3 regions of the Microbulbifer zhoushanensis genome follow, and region 1 is predicted to be linked to each of the others. Evidence: predicted binding sites of a transcription regulator. Region 1 holds the regulator's gene; each other region holds the start of a gene.

Region 1 (7,806 bases):
CGGCCAGGATCGCCGCTGGCTGTTGAACCTGAGTGTCTGGTGGATGGATATCGATACCGAGGCCAGCGTCCGGGTGCCCGGCCTCGGCAACATCGAGGCAGATGTGGAGCTGGACCCACTGGTCACCGTCGCCGGGCTGGGTTACCGATTCTGAGGCCTGCAGGCCCCTGGCTACTCGGACTGAACGTGAGCCGGCTGCGGCCGGCGCCTTTACTGGGTGAAGCATTATGATCGCGTCGTACCAACAACCCGATTCGGCCCTTTCGGCGGAACTACTGTCCCGCTATAGCGGCCCCTGCCCGCGCTACACTTCCTATCCCTCGGCCGACCGCTTCGTGCCGCTGGGGGAGGGCATGGAGCCGTGGGCGTCACTGCGGGATATCGACAGCCTGTCGCTCTATGTGCATATCCCGTTCTGTCACTCACTATGTTACTTCTGTGCCTGCAACAAGGTGATTACCAACCAGTACGGCCTGGCCTCCAGTTACCTGGACCGGGTGCTGGAGGAAGCGCGCTGGTACCGGGAGCGGGTGGCGCGGGTGCCGGTGGTGCAGTTGCACCTGGGCGGTGGCACGCCCACATTCCTGACCGACTCGGACCTGTGTCGGCTGGTGGAGGGCCTGGGGGAGATCTTTGACCTCCGCCGCGACGACGCCAGCGAGTACAGTGTGGAGGCGGATCCCCGTACCTTCCGGCTGGAGACCCTGGATACCCTGCGGGAGCTGGGCTTCAACCGCCTGAGCCTGGGTATCCAGGACTTCAACCCGGTTGTTCAGCGGGCCATTAACCGTATCTGTGATGCGGAGGCAGTGGAGCAGATTACCCGTGCAGCACGGGAGCGGGGCTTCCGCTCGATCTCCTATGACCTGGTCTATGGGTTACCGCACCAGACGGTGGCCACCCTGGAGCAGACCATCGGCCGCGTGGCACAGCTGGCGCCGGACCGGATCGCGCTCTATCACTACGCCCACCTGCCGCAGCGGTTCAAGGCCCAGCGCCTGATCGACAGCGATGCCATGCCGGCGCCGGCGGAGAAGATCGCCATGCAACTGGCCGCGGTGGAACAGCTGGGCGCGGCGGGTTACGAATTCCTGGGCATGGACCACTTTGCCCTGCCCGGCGATGAGCTGGCCCGCGCGGCCAGAGAGGGCACGCTGCAGCGTAACTTCCAGGGCTATACGTTAATGCCGGCAGATGCCCTGATCGGTCTGGGGGCCTCGGCGATCAGTTACAGCGCCGGCGGCTACTGGCAGAACCAGCATCGGCTGAAGGAATATGTCGAGTCGATCCGCGAGCGTGGCTTTGCCGGCTTCCGCGGCTGGGCCATGTCGACAGATGACCGGTTGCGCCAGTATGTGATCATGGAGCTGATGTGCCGTATGCGCGTGGACAAGGAGGATGTTGCCCGGCGCGCCGGCGCGCCGTTCGGGGAGGCCTTTGCCGCGGAACTGGAGCGGTTGCAGCCATTGATTGCCGATGGCCTGCTGCGCGAGGATGACCGGTCGCTGGAAATCACCGGGCGCGGCCGCTGGTTCACCCGCAATATTGCCGCGGCTTTCGATGCTTACCTGCATGCGACGGCTGGCGAGTCGCGCTACTCGCGTGTGCTCTGAAAAAGTGTTTGCGACCAGCTGGCTAGCTGGCCAGTGACCGCGACGACAGGTTTCCGAGGGAGTACAATGCCGCTATCGCAACCAGCCCGGAGCATCCCATGACAGACAGCCGCCACGCAGTGCAATGCAGCGATTGCTCGGTTCGTCGCCTGTGCCTGCCCGCCGGCCTGCCGGAGGCGGATATCGACCGCCTCGAGCAGGTGACACGCAACAAGCGGCTGGTCAAGGCAGGGGAGAACCTCTACCGCAGCGGCGATCCGTTCCACAACCTCTATGCAATCCGCTCCGGCAGTTTCAAGACCGCGGTAATCGCCTCTGATGGTGACACCCAGGTGACCCACTTTGCCCTGCCGGGTGAATTGCTGGGGCTGGATGCCTACAGCAGCCGTGCCCATCCCAGTTACGCCGAGGCGCTGGAAGACAGCAGTGTCTGTGTGCTGCCGTTTGGCCAGCTGGAGTCCCTCGCGCAGCAGGTGCCGGCATTGCAGCAGCAGATTTACAGTATTTTTTCCGAGGAGCTGCGGCAGGAAAACGAGATCCTGCTGTTACTGGGTAAGCGTTCCGCCAATGCCCGCCTGGCGGCACTGCTGGTCAATATTTCCAGCCGCTATGCGCGCCGGGGTTATTCCGCCAGCCGCTTTGTGCTGTCGATGCCCCGTATGGATATCGCCAATTACCTGGGGCTGACACCGGAAACCGTCAGCCGCCTGTTCAGGGCCCTGCAGAAAGACGGGCTGATCCGGGTGAGCGGGCGCGAAGTGGAAGTGCTCGACCTGATCGCGCTCAGCGAACTGGCCGGCACTCACTGCGGCTACGATGAAAGTGAAATCGGTCGCCGGTCGGCGATCACCTGAATAATCCTGCCCCGCATATCGCCGGGGACTCCTGCCCGCTCAGGCCACTGTTGCCGACTGGCTGTTACTGACGTACCGCTGTACCGCATCGTACTGGTCGCGCATTGCCGGCCCGAATACCGGGTCCTCGCGGTCGCCGAGTTGCGCGCGGACCAGCTCCCAGTCTTCCGGTTCCAGGTAACGCTCCATCAGCGGGAATACACAATGGTTTTCCATCAGGATATGGGAGCGCTGGGCGGCCAGGTACTGGCGCGCCGCGCCGTAGAGGTGGTCCCGTTCCACCGCGCAATCGTTGGCGACGGCATAAAACAACTCTTTCATCTTGCGGGTTTCCTGCGCCAGGCGGCGATGCTCCTCACGGGCGCGCAGTATCGGTTCCGGCTCCACTCCCGGCTTGGCGAGCAGGATCTCGCAGGTGACATCCTCCACCGGGTGATGCCACTTTTCCGGGTAAATGGCGATGTAATCCAGTGCGTCGATAATCAGGTCGAGGGTTGACGGATCGCGGTCCTCCCGCGTCATTTCCGCCAGCAGCTGTTCGAGGGCATCGAGCACCTGCTGGATATTCCGGTGGTCCTGGCACAGTTGTGCAAAGATGCTGTCCATCGCTATCTCCGTCGCTTGATAGTGGGGCGTTAACGCATTGGGTCGCGCATTGTCATTGTCAGGATCTGTTCAGGTTCTGTTAATTACCGTTATTCATAATGCTGTGGTGGAAGGCTTCGGCGCCATGTCCAGCGATTGCGCCCGTGGGGCGGGTACAGTCGCAGAGCCAAGTTAATGTAGCAGTGAGTATGTCGCTGTATGTGGCTTATGGTGCCGACAGAGTCGGTATCAGGCGAATTGTGACTTTTTCCCGCAGCTGCGGAACGATTACTGCGACAGCCGGGTCTATTGCCGTCCTGAGACCTGTTCATTTTTTTACTGTGAACAGGGAGCTGGCCGGAACGGAGAAAGGCGGATAGAATCCGCGCAAATTTAACCAAGACAACAATTTGGGGATTTTTCCTATGCGTAAATTGGCGACGGGCCTGGCGGCCCTGGCACTGGTTTGTTCTTCTGCAGCGAACGCCGAGGGCGGCTACTGGGGCGCTACTGCCGGCCTGATGACCGTTGACGCGAACACCGTTGACGACCCGATCAACTTCGGCCTGCGCGGCGGTTACACCTTCTCCTCCGGCTGGGGCTTCGAGGGTGAGTTCACCGATTCCCTGGTCAGCGGCGAGGCGGATGCCTTTGATGGTCGCGACATCGATGTGGATATCCAGACCCTGGGTGGTTACGCCACTTACCGCTCCTTCGGCGACGTCTACTTCAAGGGCCGCCTGGGCCTGATCTACGAAGACGTGAGCGTTGGTGGCTACAGCAGCGATGACACCGGTATCTCCGTCGGTGGTGGTATCGGCCTGAACCTGAGCCCGAACACCAATGTCGAGTTCGAGTACACCATGATCGAAGAGGACGTGAACTTCTGGTCCGGCACCATGATCCTGACCTTCTGATCCCCTTCGCGGCGCGGCCGGCCACGGCCGCGCCCATCCCTGCCAGCCCTCGCTGCATGCCAGCTGCCGGACCCCCCGGTCAAAAACACGTTTATCCTCCCCGAAGCCGCATAAATTGGGGCGCAGAGCAGTTTTCCTTGGTGTACAATGCGCGCCTTTCTACAGTTGTGCTAATGGCTCCTGTGCCCATCGGTGCAGCGTCCACAGCCCGATTTATTGAGGGAAAACCATGTTTGATCCATCAGTCACACTCTCCTCTTACGACCCGGAAGTCTGGGAAGCCATCCAGGAAGAGGACCGCCGCCAGGAAGAGCATATCGAGCTGATCGCCTCCGAGAACTACACCAGCCCGATGGTGATGGAGGCGCAGGGCAGCACCATGACCAACAAGTACGCCGAGGGTTACCCGGGCAAGCGTTACTACGGCGGCTGTGAGTATGTGGACAAGGTGGAAGTGCTGGCGATCGAGCGCGCCAAGAAGCTGTTTGGTGCCGATTACGCCAACGTGCAGCCGCACTCCGGTTCCCAGGCCAACGCCGCGGTTTACCAGGCGCTGTGTGCGCCGGGCGACACCGTGCTGGGCATGAGCCTGGCCCACGGCGGTCACCTGACCCATGGCGCGCGGGTGAACTTCTCCGGCAAGATCTACAACGCGGTGCAGTACGGCCTGAACCCGGAAACCGGCGAGGTGGACTACGAGGAAGTCGAGCGCCTGGCACTGGAACACAAGCCGAAGATGATCGTTGGCGGTTTCTCCGCTTACAGCCGTGTCATGGACTGGGCGCGTTTCCGCGAGATCGCCGACAAGGTGGGTGCCTACCTGCTGGTGGACATGGCCCACGTGGCCGGCCTGGTGGCCGCGGGTGAGTACCCGTCACCGATCCCCCACGCCGACGTGGTGACCTCCACCACCCACAAGACCCTGCGCGGCCCGCGCGGCGGCATCATCCTGGCCAAGGCCAACGAGGAGATCGAGAAGAAACTGAACTCCGCGGTATTCCCGGGCGGCCAGGGCGGCCCGCTGATGCACGTGATCGCCGCCAAGGCAGTCTCCTTCAAGGAGGCCATGACCCCGGAGTACAAGCAGTACCAGAAAAAGGTGGTCGAGAACGCCCGCGCCATGGCCGATACCTTCCTCGACCGCGGCATCAACATCGTATCCGGTGGTACCGATGATCACCTGATGCTGGTGGACCTGATCGGCAAGGATTACACCGGTAAGGATGCGGACGAGGCGCTGGGCCGTGCCAATATCACCGTGAACAAGAATGCGGTGCCCAACGACCCGCGCTCACCGTTCATCACCTCCGGCCTGCGCGTCGGTACCCCGGCCATCACCACCCGCGGTTTTGGTGTGGAGGAAACAAAGCAGCTGACCCACTGGATCTGTGATGTGCTGGACGCACTGGAGCAGGGCGATGCGGAAGCCACCATCGGCGAAGTGAAGCAGAAGGTACTGGATATCTGCGCCAGCTTCCCGGTGTACAAGGGCTGAGCAGCCAAGAGGCGCGGGCGTCGATAGCGCCCGCCGGTGCAGTTCTTGCTAAAAGCGGCCTTTGGGCCGCTTTTTTTATGCCTTTTCCGCCTGATTGCAGACTTTTGTTCTGGAAGATGCAGTCCCCCGGCAATTCTGTTTTAATGGGCCCAATCCTAAAAGCCGAACTCTAATTCGGTTCTTCCCGGCGCACCGTTTGATTTGTGTGTCCGTCGTACTCCGCCCGGATTGGCGGAAGTTTTTTCTGGGGCCCACGCGGTATCGGGCACATGTCTCCGCCGGTGGCCGGACTGCCGTTGGGCGGGGGCCGGTCAATCCCGCAGCGTTGCTGCGATATTGGGGGAGAGTATGCGCACCATCCGACAAGTTTTCGGCGTCCTGTTGCTGGCCACTGGCCTGGTACAGGGCGCGGCCGCGCAGCAGGAGCTGCACCTGGCCAACTGGTCCGACTACATCGGTGAGAACACCATTACCCGTTTCGAGGCCGAGACCGGTATCCGGGTGCACTATTTCGAGTACGACGATATCGAGGAGCTGGAGGACGCCTGGATCAATGGCGGGCGGAAGTTCGACCTGATTGTTCCCAGTACCGAGAACCTCGCGGCCTACATCCAGGCCGGACTGCTCAGCCCGCTCGACAAGAGTCGCCTGTCCGGGCTGGAGAGCCAGGACCCGGAATTTATGCGGCGCCTGCGGGACTTCGACCCGGACAATCGCTACGCCCTGCCGTTTCTCTGGGGCACCGTGGGCATCGGCTACAACGTGGAAGCGGTCAGGGAGGCCTTTGACGGGCGCCTGCCCACCGACAGCTGGGACCTGCTGTTTGACCCCGTGCGCCTGCAGCGGCTGGATCACTGCGGCGTGACGCTGATGCGCTCGCCGGAAGAGATTTTCGATGTGGGGCTCAAGTACATCGGCAAGGACCCCAATAGCATGAGCACCGCGCACCAGCTGATGGTGGCCAACCTGCTGTCGAAAGTACGCCTGCACGTGACCGACTTCGATTCCGGCGAATATGTCGAGAACCTGGCCAGTGGCAGGCATTGCCTGGTACACGGCTGGAGCGGCGATATCCTGCAGGCGCAGGTGGATGCCCGGGAAGCGGGCAAGGAGTTTGAGATCCGCTACGTCACCCCCCGGGAAGGGTTCCCGCTGTGGATCGATACCATCGCCATGCCCGCCAGCGCCGCCAATCAGGATGCGGCCTACCAGTTCATGAATTACCTGCTGCGCCCGGAGGTGATCGCCGAGATCTCCAATGAGCTGCAGTATGCCAACGCCAATACCGCTTCCCGCGACCTGATGGACCCGGAGTTGCTGGCCAATCCCATCGTGTACCCGGACAGCTCCCAGTTGACCAATGCCTGGATGGCGCTGCCCACCGAGAGCCGGGTGCTGACCCTGCGCCATAAGCTCTGGCAGCGGATCATCGAGCGGGAGGACCTCTAGGGAACCGACTGGAGCCCAACCCCCCGGATCCGGCAGGTGGCGCCCCGCTGCGCCGCCTGTGTTAAACTGCCGCCCGTTTTTCTACAGGGCCGAATACCCCATGCACTGTCCTTTCTGCAGCGCGGAAGAAACCAAGGTCGTCGACTCGCGCCTGGTGGCGGAGGGCGACCAGGTGCGCCGGCGCCGCGAGTGCCTCGATTGCCACGAGCGCTTTACCACCTTTGAGACCGCCGAATTGCTCCTGCCCCGTGTCATCAAGCAGAACGGGCAGCGCGAACCCTTCAACGAAGACAAGCTGCGCGCCGGCATCCAGCGTGCGGTGGAGAAGCGGCCGGTCAGCACCGAGCGGGTCGAGTCCGCGGTGGCCCAGATCAAGCACGCCCTGCAGGCCACCGGTGAGCGCGAGTTGCCGGCCATGCGCGTCGGCGAGCTGGTGATGGAGCAGCTGCGGGAGCTGGACCAGGTGGCCTATGTACGCTTTGCCTCTGTATACCGCCGCTTCGAGGATGTCAGTGACTTCAGCCAGGAAATCGAGCGGCTGACAAAGCCGACGGAGCCGCAATGACCCATAGCCCCCAGGCCCTGATGAACCGCGCCGTGCAGCTGGCGGAGCGCGGTCTCTACACCACCATGCCCAACCCCCGTGTCGGCTGTGTGATAGTCGATGACAACGGCGCCATTGTGGGAGAGGGCTGGCACCGCCGCGCGGGCCTGCCCCACGCCGAGATCGAGGCGCTGCGGGACGCCGGCGACCGCGCCCGCGGTGCCACCGCCTACGTCACCCTGGAGCCCTGCAGCCATACCGGCAAGACCGGTCCCTGCGCCCAGGCGCTGGTGGAGGCGGGCGTGGCCCGGGTCGTCTACGGTATGGAAGACCCGAATCCCGCGGTCAG
Region 2 (7,806 bases), on a different contig from region 1:
GCGTTGGTCTTGCATGGTTCTACTGTCTCAAAAAAGCGCGTTTGCCGGGACCGGGTTTTGTGAATCCAGGCCAACGCGGGTTCGCGGCCATGGCCCGCCGCTGCAATTACGCGTGATCTATGGATTTACTGCGCACCGGTGAAGAAGTAGTGCTGGATCAGCTGCAATACCAACAGCGTCATCACCAGGATAAAGACAATATTATTGCGATTCATAAATCACCCCTTGTTGGAGTTGCAGCAGCCCCTGCTCAACGAGCCAGTCGCGACTCTCGGCCAGCATCTGCCCCAGTTCGACATCAGTGGTGTAGCCCAGTTCGCGCCGCGCCCTGTCACTGCTGGCGACCACACGACGGGTCAGCATTGCCGCCTTTTCCGGTGTCACCGCCGGCTCGCGCCTGGTGATGCGCGAAACCCAGTCGTTGCAGCGGGCCAGCGCGCGGATTGCCAGGGCCGGTGTGGTGCGCCGCGGTTCCGGCTTGCCCACCAGCCGCGCAATCTGGCCAAAGAATTCCAGGAAGGTCGCATCGGTGCCGGCGAGGATATAGTTCTCACCACAGCGGCCGCGGTGCCAGGCGCTGATATGCGCTCGCGCCACCTCGCCCGCGTAGCAGAAGGAACCCGCACCCGGCGGCACCCCCGGCAACCGGTCCTGCGCGATCATGAAGAAAGTCTGTGCCCAGCTGCTGGTGTCGTACTTACCGACGATACCGCAGGGGTTCAGGAAGAGCGCATCCAGTCCACGGTCGATTTCCTCACGCACCACCTGCTCGGCCCGCTTCTTGGTATACAGGTAGTGATGGCGCGGGTCATCCGCCAGCTGCGGGCTCGCCTCGGTGATTTTCTCGCGGTGGTAGCCATAGGCGGAAATGGAGCTGGTCACCACCATACGGCCCACTCCCTTCTCCCGCGCCACCCGGGCGATGTTGGCCGACCCCACCACATTGTCCCGCCATTGCTGTGCGTTGCCACCCCGCCACATATTGGTATTGGCGGCCACATGGAATAGCGCGTCGATCCCCGCCGGTACCGCCGCGCGCAGGGAGTCGATGTCCCCCAGGGCGGCCGGCACCAGTGTGACCCCGGCCCGCTCGACCAACCGGGTGTCAGAGCCTTCCCGATGCATCGCCGTCACCTGCCAGCCATCGGCCAGTAACTGTTCGACCAGGTTGGCACCGAGGAAGCCGGTACCGCCGGTGACAAAGGCATGCAGGCCTTGCTCTTTATTATTCACTTGCACTCCAGGATTGCCGGCAACTCGCCGCTGCCGTTCAGTAGCATTCGGGTGGCCAGTGCCACCACACTCCTATTTCAAGTTTGCACATACCCTGCTTGCGGTTTTGCCCGCGCAGGCAGTCGTTTAATCTATGGTATTTCCCCAACCCGATCCACAGCACCAGGAGAAGCGAGCAATGAAGGGCCTGATCCAACGGGTAAGCCATGCGAGAGTCGAAGTCGGCGGCGAGGTGGTGGGGGCTATCGATCGCGGCCTGCTGCTGTTGCTGGGCGTGGAGGGACGGGATGACCGGGCCAGTGCCGACAAGCTGTTGCACAAGGTGTTGCATTACCGCGTATTCGGCGATGACGAGGGCCGCATGAACCTGAACGTACAGCAGGCCGGCGGAGGGCTGCTGGTGGTAAGCCAGTTCACCCTGGTGGCCGAGACGGCAAAGGGGCTGCGGCCCAGCTTCAGCCGCGGTGCCAGTCCACAGCAGGCAGAGGAGCTGTACGACTACTTCGTCGGGCGGGCCCGCGACCAGTTGGCGCCGGTGTCCAGCGGTGTGTTCGCCGCCGACATGCAGGTCTCGCTGTTGAACGATGGCCCGGTGACGTTCCTGCTGGAGACCTGAGCGGCGGCGTCCAGCGCATCCAGCTCCCGCTCCCGCTCCTCCTTGTCCCGCTCGCCCAGTCGCTCGGTGGCCTCGTAGAACGCCTCCCAGCTGCCGGAGCGCCGGTACAGCTCCTCGAACGCCGGCACCCGCGACTGGTATTCCGCCGCCAGCGCCAGGGTGGCGTTGTTGGTCTTGTCGATATAGGCCTGGTAAAGCGCGGGATTGGGCCAGTCCGCTGACATTTCCCGGTAGCAGGCACGCAGCTGCGCCAGCACGGCCTCCTTGCGGGTGCGCATGGTGCCCTTGGCCAGGCCCGACTCGTACAGATCTTCCAGCTGTTTGCGGGCGGTGGTCATCAGCTGGCGTACTGCCTGCGCCTGGGCGGTGCGGTCCGGGGCCGGGCCGGTCAGGCCCTGGCGCCGGCGCCAGTCCGGCAGTGCCAGGCGGGAGACGGCAGTGGCAAAGCTCTCGTTGAACTTCGTATCGTTGGCGATATAGACCCGCCGGTGAGCCAGCTCGTGGAACAGCAGCCCCGCCAGGCGATCCTCGGGCCATTTGACGAAGCTCGACAGCACCGGGTCGTCGAACCAGCCCAGCGTGCTGTAGGCGGGCACCGGGCCCAGGTATACGTCATACCCCTCATTGCTCAGCTGCTTCCCCTTGGCGACGGCATCTTCCTTGTCGAAATAACCGCGGTAGCTGGCGCAGCCGGCAATGGGGTAACACCAGCGCTTGGGATCCAGGGAGAACTCCGGCGCCGCCAGTACGTTCCACAGCGGGTAGTCACTGTCGAGCTTGACGTAGTCCCCGTAGGCGCCCCCCACCGGCAGCCCCAGCTCGCCGCTGGCGTACCAGCGGATCGACTGCACCAGCCGCAGCCGCTGCTGCAGTGTGGCATCGGTATCACCGGCGTCGATCACCCGCTCGAGGGGCTCGCGTGCGGCGAGGATGCCCAGCTGCCCCACGGCCGCCTGGGTGTAATAGGACGCGGTCTCGCAACCGGCCAGCGGCAGGGAAAACACAAACAACGCCAGCAACGCCGGCACAACCCGGCGGCGAAACGGTAGCCCCGGAATACGGGGCCGTTGGCGCGGCAGCCTGATGTACACTCACTAATACCCGATTTAGTTCTGGTTTCCGTCGTTCCTGACCGAGGACAGAGGCATGGAGCCCGTCGCCGCGGTACTGACAGTTTTCGGCATCGTATTCGCCGCCCTGGCCTGGCTGCGCCTGCTGGCAGTGAGCTTCCGCGCGCACCCGGCAATGGGCTTTATCGCGGTATTACTGCCGCCGCTGGCGTTGCTGTGCCTGGTCCCCCGCTGGCGCCAGGAGCGCGAGCTGTTCCTGCTGGCACTGGCGGCGCTGGTCTTCTCCAGCATAGCCACTGTTTTCTGATCACTTCCGGCTGCAGGCCCCGGCAAACCGGCCCCGCCCTTGATCCAGGTCAATAGAACCCCTCCGCCGCCGCATAAACTGGCCACCAGTCAGATGTGATAGCGAGGAACCAGAAATGGACGCACTGATCGACCTGTTCACCAGCTTTTCCGGCCTGCTGAGCCTGGGCATTATCGGCTTTATCCTGCTTATGGGCGCCTTTATCACCCGCATGGCACTGCGCAATATGAACGAGGGCAAGTGAGCCGGGAGACACCGCGGGGGCGGTAATTGCGTCGCCGGTGGAATTTTTCCGGATTCACAGGCTCAAAGTCAGCGTTGTTGAATTCGGAAGTGTCTCTTATGAACCGCGCAATCGCCGCCATGTCAGCCTGTCTCACCCTGCTTGTGGGCGCCTGTGACCGCGGATCCCATATCATGAGGGGCGAGGTCGACTCGCTCATGTACCTCTGTGACCAGGGCGCGGAGCTCGCGGTGCGCTACCTGACCCCGTCACAGGGCCCGGCCACAGCAACCCTCACTTACGACAACAAGCTGATTACCATGCACCAGGAGCCCGCGGCCTCCGGAGTGCTGTTCGTGGCCGACAAGGGCTATCCGGACTACCGCTGGCACACCAGGGGACAGGAGGGCATGCTGGTGCTCTACTCCTCCAACGACAAGGACGGCAATGTCCTGCTGGGTGGCTGCACCACCCCCGACTGAACGCCGCGCACCGTCAGTGGCCACAGGCGTAGTCACGCGCCGACTCACCGACAAAATAACCCCGCCACAGGAATCTCAGTGACTGTTCTATCACCTCGGCATCACGCATGATCGCGCCGTGGGTCAGCGGCACCACGTAAAACGCGCACATCCCCTCCACCTTCGCACTCTCCACACGGATACGGCCATCATCCGGGCCCTCGAGGATCGCCGAGGCGAACGGGTTGAGGCTGCGATCGCCGGTGATCACCCCCAACTCGAAGCGTACCGGGCCCATCTGCAGCGGCAGGCTGTTGTCGCCGGTGCCCATCTGCCGGCCCGCGGGACCGTTCACATCCTTGATCCAGGGAATATGGTCCAGCCAGTCACCCACGCGGCTGCCCTGGTTGGGTGGCGCCAGCATCACCACACGGTCGATACCGGAGACGGGCCGGTCCTGGAAGTAATAGCGGACCAGCAGTCCGCCCATGGAGTGGGTGACGAAGTTCACCGGCGCCGCCCCCGCCTGCCGGCACTGCGCCAGCCCCTCATCCACGGCGGTGGCGGCCAGTTCCTGGATCGGCTTCTGTCGCGACGGGTAGCCGATATTGACCACGTGAAAACCGGCCTCGCCGAGGCGCTGCGCCAGCGGCACCATACTGCTGGCGTCCTTGGTCAGGCCGTGCAGCAGGATCACGCATTCCTGCCCCGCCAGTGCCGGGCGCCAGGACAGCACGAGGGCCAGCGCAAGCAGGAGAACAATAAGTGGGGAGCGGGGGGCAGCGCGGGCTGCCCCGGCGGGAACACGGGTGTTGGCGTGGCCCGCCTCAGGCATGCTCTTCCCGGTCACGGGCCTTGATCCAGCGGCCGAAGAAGATGCCTACCTCGAACAGCAGCCACATGGGCACCGCCAGCAGTGACTGGGAGATGACATCCGGCGGGGTCAACAGCATCCCGACCAGGAAGCAGCCGACAATCACATAGGGCCGCTTACTGGCCAGGGTTTTGGCGTCCACCGCGCCGCTCCAGATCAGCAGCAGGGTGGCGATGGGAATCTCGAATGCGAAGCCGAAAGCGAAAAACAGTTTCAGCACCAGGTCCAGGTATGCGCGTATATCCGGCATTACCTTGATGTCGGCGTGCGCGGAGCTGACAAAGAAATCGAACAGGATCGGGAACACCACGTAATAGGCGAAAGCCATGCCGGCGTAGAACAGCACGATACTGCTCACCAGCAGCGGCACGGCCAGGCGCTTCTCGTTTTTGTACAGGCCCGGCGCGATGAAGGCCCAGGCCTGGTACAGCACAAACGGCACCGAGATAAAAAACGCCAGCACAAACGTGGTCTTGAAAGGTGTCAGGAAGGTGGACGTGACCTCGGTGGCAATCATGCCAGCACCGCCCTCGGTAAGGCGCGCCTGCAGCGGCTCGGCCACGTAATCGTAGATCTCCGCGGCGAAGGGCACCATACAGGCGAATAACACCACCACCACCATGAAGACTTTCAGCAGGCGGTCGCGCAGCTCGATCAGGTGGTCGATAAAAGGCTGGTTCTGTTGCTCGCTCATGAATGGTTATCTTTACCCTTGCCCTTGGCGGCTTCCGCTTCTGCAGCGGCTTCCTCCGCCGCTTCCTGCTCCAGCCTGGCCAGGTTGTCCGGGTGGTCCTCGACCAGGTCCGGATCGCCATAATCGTGCCAGTGCTCGGGGTACTCCGGGTCCTGCAGGTCCTCGGCGTCCTCGTCCTGCTCGGGCAGGTAGTCTTCCGCGTCCGCGCTGGGATGGGCCGGATCGTGCGCTGCCGGCTCCCCGTGCCGGGTGCCTTCCGCCGCGGGTTCTGCCGCAATATCGCCGGCAATGGATTCGGCCGGCTCGGCGATGGCCTGCTCTACCTCGCGACGGCTCTCCTCCAGCTCGCGCATGATGCGCTCGTTGTGCAGCTCGCGGCGGATTTCATCGGCGCCCACCTCGCGCTCCAGCTCGTCCTTGGCGCTCTGCAGCGTGCGCTTGAAGCCCGACCACCAGCGCGCGGTGGTGCGCACCGCATCCGGCAGGCGCTCGGGTCCCACTACCAGCAAGCCCACAACGCCCACCAGCAGGAGTTCAAAGAAGCCGATATCAAACACGCGCCGGCGCTCCCGTTACTTGTGCTGGGATTGGTTGTCTTTGTCCTTGACGGATTCACCGGTGGTGGAGGACTTCTTCTCGTCCTCACCCAGGCGACCGGGCTCCCCGGTCTCGTCCTCGAACTCCTCGTCCTTCTTGTCCTCGTCCTTGATCGCCTTCTTGAAGCCCTTGATGGCCCCGCCCAGGTCACCGCCGAGGTTTTTCAGGCGCTTGGTGCCGAACAGCAGCAACACGATTACCAGAACAATCAGCAACTGCCAGATACTAATACCGCCAAAACCCATAACTTTCTCCTGATAATCACTTTGCAACCGGGCCAGGTGTTCCGGTGCGGGTTTTTGTGGTGGGCGGCGCCATCGCCGCCCCTTTGCTTATTCTATTCCCTGCGCATCCAGATGGGTTGTCCCGGTTATGGCTGCGCGCCCCGTGCGGCCTTCTCCTCCAGCCCCGAGAGGCCGAACCGCCGCGCGAGCTCGCGCAGCACATCCCGGGAATCCGCGCCCAGGTGCGACAGCATCACCAGGGAATGGAACCACAGGTCGGCAGTCTCGGCGATCATTGCCTCACGATCGCCGCCATGCTCCGCATCCTTGGCGGCCAGGATCACCTCGGTGGCTTCCTCACCCACCTTTTCCAGGATCTTGTTCAGGCCCTTCGCGTGCAGGCTGGCCACGTAGGAACTGCCGGCATCGGCGTCCTGTTTGCGGCTTTCCAGTACGGCGTCCAGTTCTTGCAGCAGGTCACTCATGGTCGCTCACTTGTAAATACTTTCCGGTTGCTTGATCACCGGTTCACGCGTTTGCCACTCGCCATTATCGAGCACGCGGTAAAAACAGCTGGTGCGGCCGGTGTGACAGGCGATGCCACCCTGCTGCTCCACCACCAGCAACACCGTGTCGCCATCGCAGTCGAGCCGGATTTCGCGCACGGCCTGCACATGGCCGGAGGACTCGCCCTTGCGCCACAGTTTACCGCGCGAGCGTGACCAGTAGACGGCACGCCCCTCGTCGATGGTGAGCTGCAGGGATTCACGATTCATCCACGCCATCATCAGTACGCGGCCACTCTTGAAATCCTGGGCAATGGCCGGCACCAGGCCGTCGCCGTTCCAGCTGACCTGGTCGAGTATCCCGCTGTCGCCGATTTCGCTCAAGGTACCTTCCTGTCTTTACCGTTCTATTGTAGGTCTGCGCACTGGTCCCCTCAGGGCCACAAAAGTAGCACTGCGGCACCCAGGGCCAGCGCCCAGCCCGCCGGCGGCAACTGGGCCGCCAGTTGCGGCGCCGCCAGGGCGGCGGCACCGGCCGCCAGCACCACGCCGGCCACCCGGCGCAGGTAGCTGCGGCGCCCGCGGCGGCGGGTCTGCGCCAGTTCATCGCCGATCGACTCGAGCCGTGGCGCCACCTCGCGGGACTGCTCCAGCGCGGAGTAGAACAGCTGCGGCAGCTGCGGGAATTTCTCCAGCCACTCGGGCCCGTAGCGCTGCACCTCGCGCCAGATGGTGCGCGGGTGGACCCGGTCGCGCATCCAGCCCTCGAGGAATGGATGGGCAGTCTTCCACAGATCCAGTTCCGGATAAAGCTGCCGGCCCAGGCCCTCGATATTGAGCAGGGTCTTCTGCAGCAGCACCAGTTGCGGCTGCACTGTCATGTCAAAACGACGCGCGGTCTGGAACAGGCTGATCAGCACCCGGGCGAAGGAAATCTCCCCCAGGGGTTTTTCGAAAATCGGCTCGCACACGGCGCGGATCGCCGCCTCGAAGGTATTGAT
Region 3 (7,806 bases), on a different contig from region 1:
GACCTGGCCAAACAGCCACTGGAACAGGAGCGCAAAAATCACGATGGGAAGTACCACCGCCAGGCCACCGAGGAGAGTCAGGGTGATAAACGCTTTTATTCGGGTCATATGCCAGTTCTGATGCGAAGATTGATTACACTTATGGCCGCCCTGCTCGCTGGCGGCGTGATGGCCGAATCGCCAGTACCACAGCACGACTATGTACTGCTGGAGCAGCGCGATCGCGGTACCGACCACTTTACCCAGGGGCTCTACTACGATGGTGAGCGCTGGTGGGAGAGCAGTGGCCGCTACGGGCAGTCATGGCTGGCCCAGTATACCGATCCGGGCAAGTCGCCGGTACGGCGCCAGTGGCTGTCGGCCAACCGCTTTGCCGAGGGACTGGCAGTGCTGGGCAGCAAGCTCTACCTGCTGACCTGGCGCGCGGGGGAATTACAGGTTTACCGCAGCGACGACCTGTCGCGGCTGGGCACCCGCCATTACGCCGGTGAAGGCTGGGGCCTGACCACCGATGGCGAGCTGTTGATCATGAGCAACGGCAGTGACGAGCTGACATTCCGCGACCCGGACACGTTCGCCATCAAGCGCCGCCTCCAGGTACACGGCGGGGATGGCGACTGGTCGCACCTGAATGAACTGGAGTATGCCCACGGACTCGTGTGGGCCAATATCTGGCAGGACAGCCGGATTATCGCCATCGATCCGGAAACCGGCGAGGTGCGGGGACAGGTGGACCTGGCGGCCCTGCAACCCGACGTGCGTCAGCCGGGCACCGTCGCCAACGGGATTGCCTGGGATCGCCAGCGCAATGCGCTGTGGGTGACCGGCAAGTACTGGCCGCGACTCTACCTGATACGGCCGCAGGGCCTGGGGTTTGCCACTGGTGCCAGCACAGGCTCCGCTGGGGAAGACCGGAAAGCGACCGGGGGACCCAACACCGGCAGTCAGCCCCGGTAGTAATCGATCACGGTCAGCACACCGCCGCCGCGAATCAGCTCCAGGGCCTCCCCGGCGATTACCAGCCGGAATCCCCGGGGCTTGCGCTCCAGGGTAACACCCGTCGCCTCCGGGACACCGCTGAAGAGCATGGCGTGACCGCCATCGCTGCCCAGCCACTGGACTCCCTCCACCTTTTCCATGCCCGGCATGTCCAGGGACAGGACCTCGAGTTCACCCGGCAGGGGCCGAAGCTCGATCCGGGCAATACCCGAAGCGGTGGCAAGGGAAAAAGCCAGCTGGTTTTCCGGTGCCGGCTGCCAGCCCAGGTGAGTATCAGCAAGGCCCGACTGGACCAGGTTGCGGGGGGAGGTGGCAACGCATCCTGCGAGTATCCCCACCAGCAGGGAAATCGTGATTACAGCGCGCATAGGCTTATCCTTGTCTATGTCTGCGGCGGTCAATTATAGACCGTCCAAAGGCCTCGGGAGACTCAATTCACGACATTATTGTGAACCATTTCACCCGCTCACTGAACACTCATGCCGACATAACTGTCATTCATTAGTTTCAAGCGCCGGCGACGGCAGTGCCGCCGCGCGTTATACTGCCGCCCATGAGTACCCAGGCACCCCCATCCCCCCGATACGTCCTCGAACATACCTTTGGTTTTGCCGATTTCCGCGGCCCCCAGGAGGCAGTCATTTCCACCCTGATGGAGGGCGGGGACGCGCTGGTGCTGATGCCCACCGGCGGTGGCAAGTCGCTTTGCTACCAGATCCCGGCACTGGCGCGCCCGGGTTGCGGAGTGGTGATTTCGCCCCTGATCGCCCTGATGCAGGACCAGGTGGAAACCCTGCAGGCGGCCGGGGTTCGTGCCGCATTCCTGAACTCCTCCCTGCCCTTCGACCAGGCCCAGGATATCGAGACCCAGCTGCTGCACGGCGAACTGGACATGCTCTACCTGGCTCCGGAACGACTGTTGCAGCCACGCACGCTGGGGCTGCTTGAGCGGGTCCAGCTATCCCTGTTTGCCATTGACGAGGCCCACTGCGTCTCCCAGTGGGGACATGATTTCCGTGCCGACTACCTGCAACTCGACTGCCTGCACCGGCAGTTCCCGAACGTGCCGCGTATCGCGCTTACCGCCACAGCGGACCAGCGCACTCGCGGGGAAATTGCCCGTCGCCTGGACCTGGAGTCCGCCCGGCACTTCGTCAGCAGCTTTGACCGCCCCAATATCCAGTACCGGATTGCGCAGAAAAACAACCCGCGGCGGCAACTGCTGCAGTTCCTGCGCGACGAGCAGCAGGGCAATGCCGGTATCGTCTATTGCCTGTCGCGCAGCAAGGTGGAAAACACCGCGGACTGGCTGTGCCAGCAGGGCTTCACCGCCGTGCCCTACCACGCCGGGCTGCCCGCGGACACCCGCGCCACGCACCAGCGGCAGTTCCTGCGCGAGGAAGGTGTGATCGTGGTAGCCACCATCGCTTTCGGCATGGGCATCGATAAACCGGACGTGCGCTTCGTCGCCCACCTCGACCTGCCCAAGAGTGTCGAGGCCTACTACCAGGAAACCGGCCGCGCCGGACGCGACGGTGAACCGGCAACAGCGCTGCTGCTCTACGGGCTCGAGGATGTGGTAAAGCTCGGGCAGATGATGGCGGGCTCCGAGGGCAGCGAGGAGCACAAGCGCGGCGAGCGGGGGCGCCTCAATGCCATGCTGGGGCTGTGTGAGATCACCAGCTGTCGCCGGCAGGCCCTGCTGCGCTATTTTGCCGAGGAGCTGCCCCGGCCCTGCGGCAACTGCGACACCTGCCTCGAGCCGCCAGAGACCTGGGACGGTACACAGGCTGCCGCCAAGCTGCTCTCCTGTGTATACCGCACCGGCCAGCGCTTCGGTGCCGCCCATGTGATTGATGTGCTGCGCGGCAGCAACAGCGAAAAAATTCACCGCTTTGATCACCACCAGCTCTCCACCTGGGGCATTGGCACGGAACTCAGCACTGCCGAGTGGCGCGGTGTTGTCCGCCAGTTGGTTGTACGCGGCTACCTGGAGGTGGACGGCGAGGCTTTTGGCGCCCTCAAGCTGACCCAGGCCTGTCGCCCGCTCCTGCGAGGTGAGGAAGAAATCCAGCTACGCAAACTGCCAGCCGCCGCCCGCCAGGGGCCCGGCGAACGCCGTACAACTTCTGCAACGGAAATCGACACCGCCGACCAACCGCTCTGGGAGGCCCTGCGTGCCTGCCGCAAACGCCTCGCCGACGAGCGGGGCGTTCCTCCTTACGTGGTATTCCACGACGCCACTCTGCGCGAAATGGTCGCAGCGAAACCTCAGAGCGAGGTCGAGTTGCTGGCAATCTCCGGCGTCGGCGACAGCAAGCTGGCCCGCTTTGGCGCCGACTTCCTCGAGGTGCTGCAGGGGTTTGCCCCCCAGCCCGCGCAATAACCACAGGTTCCCGCCACCGGGCCATGGGCACCGCAAACCCGTGCCGTTGCCGATCCGCAGCGGCACTCCTAAACTCGCTGCAGCACAAGCATAAATTGCTTCGGCGACCGATATAACACGACTCTGGTCCCCCTTTATCGCCCGCATTACCCCGGGCTCCAGTCGCGCTAGCCGGCCGCCCCTGCAAGCAGTATTCGAACACGGATATTTTGGAGGGAGCAGCACCATGGATAACATCACCCAGCTGATCAATGGCAATCGCACCCGCGGCACCGGGCGAGAGCAGGAACTTGTCGACCCATCCACCGGCGAGATAACGGCAACCGTCACCCTGGCAGACCGGCAAACTGTCGAACAGGCCATCAGCGCAGCACAGGCCGCATTTCCGCAGTGGCGCGATACCCCGCCGATCAAGCGGGCCCGGATCCTGTTTCGCCTCAAGGACCTGCTGGAGCAAAATGCCGACGAGATCTGCGCCTTGATTACCCGTGAACACGGCAAGGTACTGAACGATGCCATGGGCGAGCTGCAGCGCGGCATCGAAGTTGTGGAGTACGCGTGCGGCGCCCCCGGGCTGCTGAAAGGCGAACACAGCAGGAATGTCGGACCGGCCATCGATTCATGGAGTGAATTCCAGCCCCTGGGTGTGTGTGCGGGGATTACACCATTCAACTTTCCCGCGATGCTGCCCCTGTGGATGTGGCCCATGGCAATTGCCTGTGGCAATACCTTTGTACTGAAACCCTCGGAGCGCGATCCCAGCGCCGCACTCCTGATCGCTGAACTCGGCCACCAGGCCGGCGTCCCGGCCGGTGTCCTGAATGTCGTCAACGGCGACCGTGAAGCCGTGGACACACTCCTGGCTGACCCGCGAGTGGACGCGGTAAGCTTTGTCGGGTCAACGCCGGTGGCCGAGTATGTCTACACCACTGGCACCGCCCACCACAAGCGTGTACAGGCACTCGGCGGTGCCAAGAACCACGCCGTCGTCATGCCCGACGCGGATCTCGACAATGCCGCCAGTGCGCTCATGGGGGCTGCTTACGGTTCCAGCGGCGAACGCTGCATGGCGATTTCCGTGGTGGTGGCGGTGGGCGATGCCACCGCCGATGCCCTGGTAAGCAAGCTGCGCGACCAGATTGCCGGCCTGCGGCTCGGCGATGGCAGGGATAACGACAATGATATGGGCCCACTGGTAACCCGAGCCCACCTGGAGCGGGTACTGGGCTATATCGATCGCGGCATCGGGGAGGGAGCGGAACTGGTAGTGGATGGCCGCGACCGCAAAGTGAACGGTCTGGAGGGAGGTAACTACCTGGGCGCCTGCCTGTTCGACCGGGTACGCGAGGACATGGTGATACACCGGGAGGAGATCTTTGGCCCGGTACTTTGCGTGATGCGGGTGGCAACGCTACAAGAGGCCATGGATATCATCGATGCACACGAATATGGCAATGGCACCTGCCTGTTCACCCGGGACGGCGAGGCGGCCAGGTATTTCTCCGATCATATTCGTATCGGCATGGTGGGCATCAATGTGCCGCTGCCTGTCCCTGCAGCCTATCACAGCTTCGGCGGCTGGAAGCGGTCACTTTTCGGGGACCTGGGTACCTACGGTCCCGACTCGGTGCGCTTTTACACCCGGCGCAAGACAGTCACCCAGCGCTGGCCCGCTTCGGGACTGCGTGAGGGCGCACAATTCAGTTTTCCCAGTAACGGGTGAGTCACCAGGCTGTACCTGCGGTTTTTGGCCGCACAACGAAAAAAGGCGCCGAAGCGCCTTTTTCCGGATTGGGAGGCTACTCAGAACTTGTAGCCGATACCCAGGTTGAATACCCAGGGATCCACATCCAGGTCCGTTCTCACGGTGTTATAGAAAGTCCGCTCATCGCCAGAGTTGTCCAGGCCGCGGACTGCGTAACGCAGGCTCGAAGTGGTTTCCACATCGTGGTACTGCACTGCGGCATTGGCCAGCCAGTTGCTCTCGCGACCGAACATGATGTCGATGCCGATCTGGCCTGCCCAGCCCCAGGTATCATCCACGCTGACCCGGCCCGGGCCGATTGCGTCACCGACTTGCACCAGCAGTTCATTGACCGGCTCGCGTACGGTAACACTGTCAAAATCCGTGTAGACAGCACCGAAGCCGATGTAGGGCTGAACCCAGGACTCCTGGCATACGGGGAACCAGTTAACCATCAGGGTGCTGGAAGTCCGCTCCAGGCTGCCCAGGTTACGACGGTTGCCCTGCAGGTCCTCACGCTCCAGCAGTCCCAGCCGGCGGATTTCCAGGTCATGATCGGACTCGCCGACGTAGCCGTATTCCACTGAGAAGTGGTCAATCGGCATGAACATGGCACTCCACTGCCAGGTGGTGTTGTCATCCAGGTCGTATTTCAGGCCTGAATACTCCGGGAAAATGTCCGGGTTCCTCAGGTTGCTGGAAGTGGAATCCGGATCGACATAACCGGCACCCAGGCGAACCACTGCGGTACCGGCATGATAAATCGGTACCGGTCCGGCGGGCGGTGCATAGCCGGACGGGCCGGCCACGGCCTGCTGCGCTCCAACGATGGCAGATACAGCAATAGCCAGAGGTGTCAGAATGCGCGTCATTTTCATAGGTCTTACTCCATTGATATTCGGCAAATTGAACAGCAATTAACCCAATCACTTTTCAGTCTAGACAGGCAAAGACACCCCTGTAGAAAAAACATCCAACTTCTCACCGCAAAAGTGGAACTTTTGCGTAATTCTGTCAGCAGAATATTTCTTTTGGCGCGATAAATACTTTTAAGAAAATTCGTGCGCCAGAATAGAAAAATAAAATTGCGGCAACTTAATGAGTTTCGCGTCAAATTTGGCGGGGCAAGTCCCGGAATGACTTCAGCATCAACGTCATCCGGAAACAAAAGCGCGCCATGAGGTGGCGCGCCAGGAGGGACAGTAAATAATGGTGGCAAACCGCTGCGGGCAATCGATCAGTGCTTCCCGCCGCCCAGGCACTGGGGGCTATCCGGTGCCCGTCCCTGCCATTCTTCGGGGCTGAAGATATGCAGGGCCAGGGCGTGCACCGGCCCCGCCATCTCGTCGGCCAGTACACCGTATACTCGCTGGTGCCGCTGCACCTTGCGCAGGCCCGCAAAAGCCTCGCTCACCAGCACCACGCGAAAATGCATTTCGGAGCCTGCTGGCACATTGTGCAGGTGGCTCTCACACTCCACCTCTATATGCTCAGGATCAAAAGCGGACAACAATTTGGTCTCAATTTGCCTGGCCAGGCTCATGCGTTACCTCCTCAATGCTGTACTCAGGAAACCGCGCGGCTCTTGCGCGCCTCCATGATGGTGTCGTAAGCCACGGTGACGCTCTTCATCTGGTCCTCGGCGTAGCGCATGAACTCCTCCGGCAGCCCCTTGGAGGCAATCTTGTCCGGGTGGAATTCCGCCGCCTTGCGCCGGTAGGCCAGCTTAAGGTCGCGGTCACTGGTATCTGGCGAGCAGCCCAGCACCGCATAGTGCTGCTCCAGGGTACCGGTGGCTGCGGGGCCGCGGCGACCGAACTCGCCCTGCATGGCGGCAAAGATGGAAGCGTGCAGGCCCAGGTACTCCGGTATGCGCCGCAGGATATCCTCCTCTGCTGCATGCAGTTCCCCGTCTGCATGGGCAACGGCAAAGAGCAGGCGATAAACCATTTCGCGCATGGCCTGGTTGCGGACCAGTTGCTGGTATTGCTCGGCATAGTCGTAAATGCTGTAGCCATCGGACTTGGCGTTCTGGAAAATCTGGATCGCCTGTTTGCGATCCTCGGCGCCCAGGCGCAGGTTATTGGCAATGAACTCCTCGATCAGGTTGATCTCGGCCCGGCTCACCTGCCCATCGGCCTTGGCCATCTTGGCCAGCATGGAGAATACGGTAACGATAAACACCGCCTGGGCCCCGTCGCGCCCGAGTGCCGCATTGTGGCCAACCCGCTTGAGCCCGGACCCGAACGAACTGCCGACCCAGGCGCCCAGTGCGGCGCCAATGGGACCGCCAAACATTAACCCGATACCGGCCCCGATGCCGGCCCCAAGCCAGGACATATATGCTCCTCTCGGCGCCCCTTGGCACCCAGTCATGTAAAAACAGGCGCCCATCATATCACGCGCCCCCCATATCCCGCTGCAGCCGGACTCCCCGGTCATTGCCCGTTCGGCACGGGTATCCACCCCCGGGCTCAAACGGCGTTAGTTGCCACCTGAGTTCGCCCGCGAACCTGTCACGGTCGCCACCGCTTGGTTACTGTTTCCCAACCCTACAACAACCGGGATTCGCAACATGGACTTGCGACATGAATACGGGTGGCCTTCGCCCCTGCCCCCCTCCCAACGGGTCGGCCCCGCTGCCACCCTCGCCCTAGCAGCCCTGCTACTCGTTGCA

Evidence for each region. The regulator FNR, encoded in region 1, switches genes on or off when oxygen is low (the NO sensors DNR and NnrR bind a similar motif). The targets are predictions, from matches to a motif close to TTGATNNNNATCAA.
Region 2: a site for FNR is predicted at 3,266-3,279, ahead of LVD10_RS04715 (DUF3149 domain-containing protein). Genes of this name have one in related genera too.
Region 3: a site for FNR is predicted at 6,021-6,034, ahead of LVD10_RS03465 (OmpW/AlkL family protein). Genes of this name have one in related genera too.

The regions. Positions count from the first base shown of each region.
Region 1 covers NZ_JAJSAO010000003.1:221,036-228,841, reverse strand. Annotated here, with positions in the region: gene LVD10_RS07265 (OmpW/AlkL family protein) at 1-154, shown strand, start outside; gene hemN (oxygen-independent coproporphyrinogen III oxidase) at 228-1,613, shown strand; gene fnr (fumarate/nitrate reduction transcriptional regulator Fnr) at 1,712-2,467, shown strand; gene LVD10_RS07250 (hemerythrin domain-containing protein) at 2,507-3,073, opposite strand; gene LVD10_RS07245 (outer membrane beta-barrel protein) at 3,478-3,969, shown strand; gene glyA (serine hydroxymethyltransferase) at 4,199-5,464, shown strand; gene LVD10_RS07235 (extracellular solute-binding protein) at 5,813-6,913, shown strand; gene nrdR (transcriptional regulator NrdR) at 7,014-7,478, shown strand; gene ribD (bifunctional diaminohydroxyphosphoribosylaminopyrimidine deaminase/5-amino-6-(5-phosphoribosylamino)uracil reductase RibD) at 7,475-7,806, shown strand, end outside.
Region 2 covers NZ_JAJSAO010000002.1:264,949-272,754, forward strand. Annotated here, with positions in the region: gene LVD10_RS04690 (DNA-3-methyladenine glycosylase I) at 1-15, opposite strand, end outside; gene LVD10_RS04695 (SDR family oxidoreductase) at 202-1,233, opposite strand; gene dtd (D-aminoacyl-tRNA deacylase) at 1,412-1,849, shown strand; gene LVD10_RS04705 (aminopeptidase) at 1,732-2,940, opposite strand; gene LVD10_RS04710 (hypothetical protein) at 2,996-3,226, shown strand; gene LVD10_RS04715 (DUF3149 domain-containing protein) at 3,342-3,470, shown strand; gene LVD10_RS04720 (MliC family protein) at 3,569-3,931, shown strand; gene LVD10_RS04725 (esterase/lipase family protein) at 3,945-4,745, opposite strand; gene tatC (twin-arginine translocase subunit TatC) at 4,738-5,478, opposite strand; gene tatB (Sec-independent protein translocase protein TatB) at 5,475-6,035, opposite strand; gene tatA (twin-arginine translocase TatA/TatE family subunit) at 6,051-6,320, opposite strand; gene LVD10_RS04745 (phosphoribosyl-ATP diphosphatase) at 6,446-6,784, opposite strand; gene hisI (phosphoribosyl-AMP cyclohydrolase) at 6,791-7,180, opposite strand; gene ubiB (ubiquinone biosynthesis regulatory protein kinase UbiB) at 7,240-7,806, opposite strand, start outside.
Region 3 covers NZ_JAJSAO010000001.1:782,906-790,711, forward strand. Annotated here, with positions in the region: gene LVD10_RS03440 (DUF502 domain-containing protein) at 1-108, opposite strand, end outside; gene LVD10_RS03445 (glutaminyl-peptide cyclotransferase) at 142-957, shown strand; gene LVD10_RS03450 (hypothetical protein) at 945-1,367, opposite strand; gene recQ (DNA helicase RecQ) at 1,553-3,385, shown strand; gene LVD10_RS03460 (CoA-acylating methylmalonate-semialdehyde dehydrogenase) at 3,612-5,108, shown strand; gene LVD10_RS03465 (OmpW/AlkL family protein) at 5,189-6,007, opposite strand; gene LVD10_RS03470 (BolA family protein) at 6,367-6,672, opposite strand; gene djlA (co-chaperone DjlA) at 6,696-7,469, opposite strand; gene LVD10_RS03480 (hypothetical protein) at 7,705-7,806, shown strand, end outside.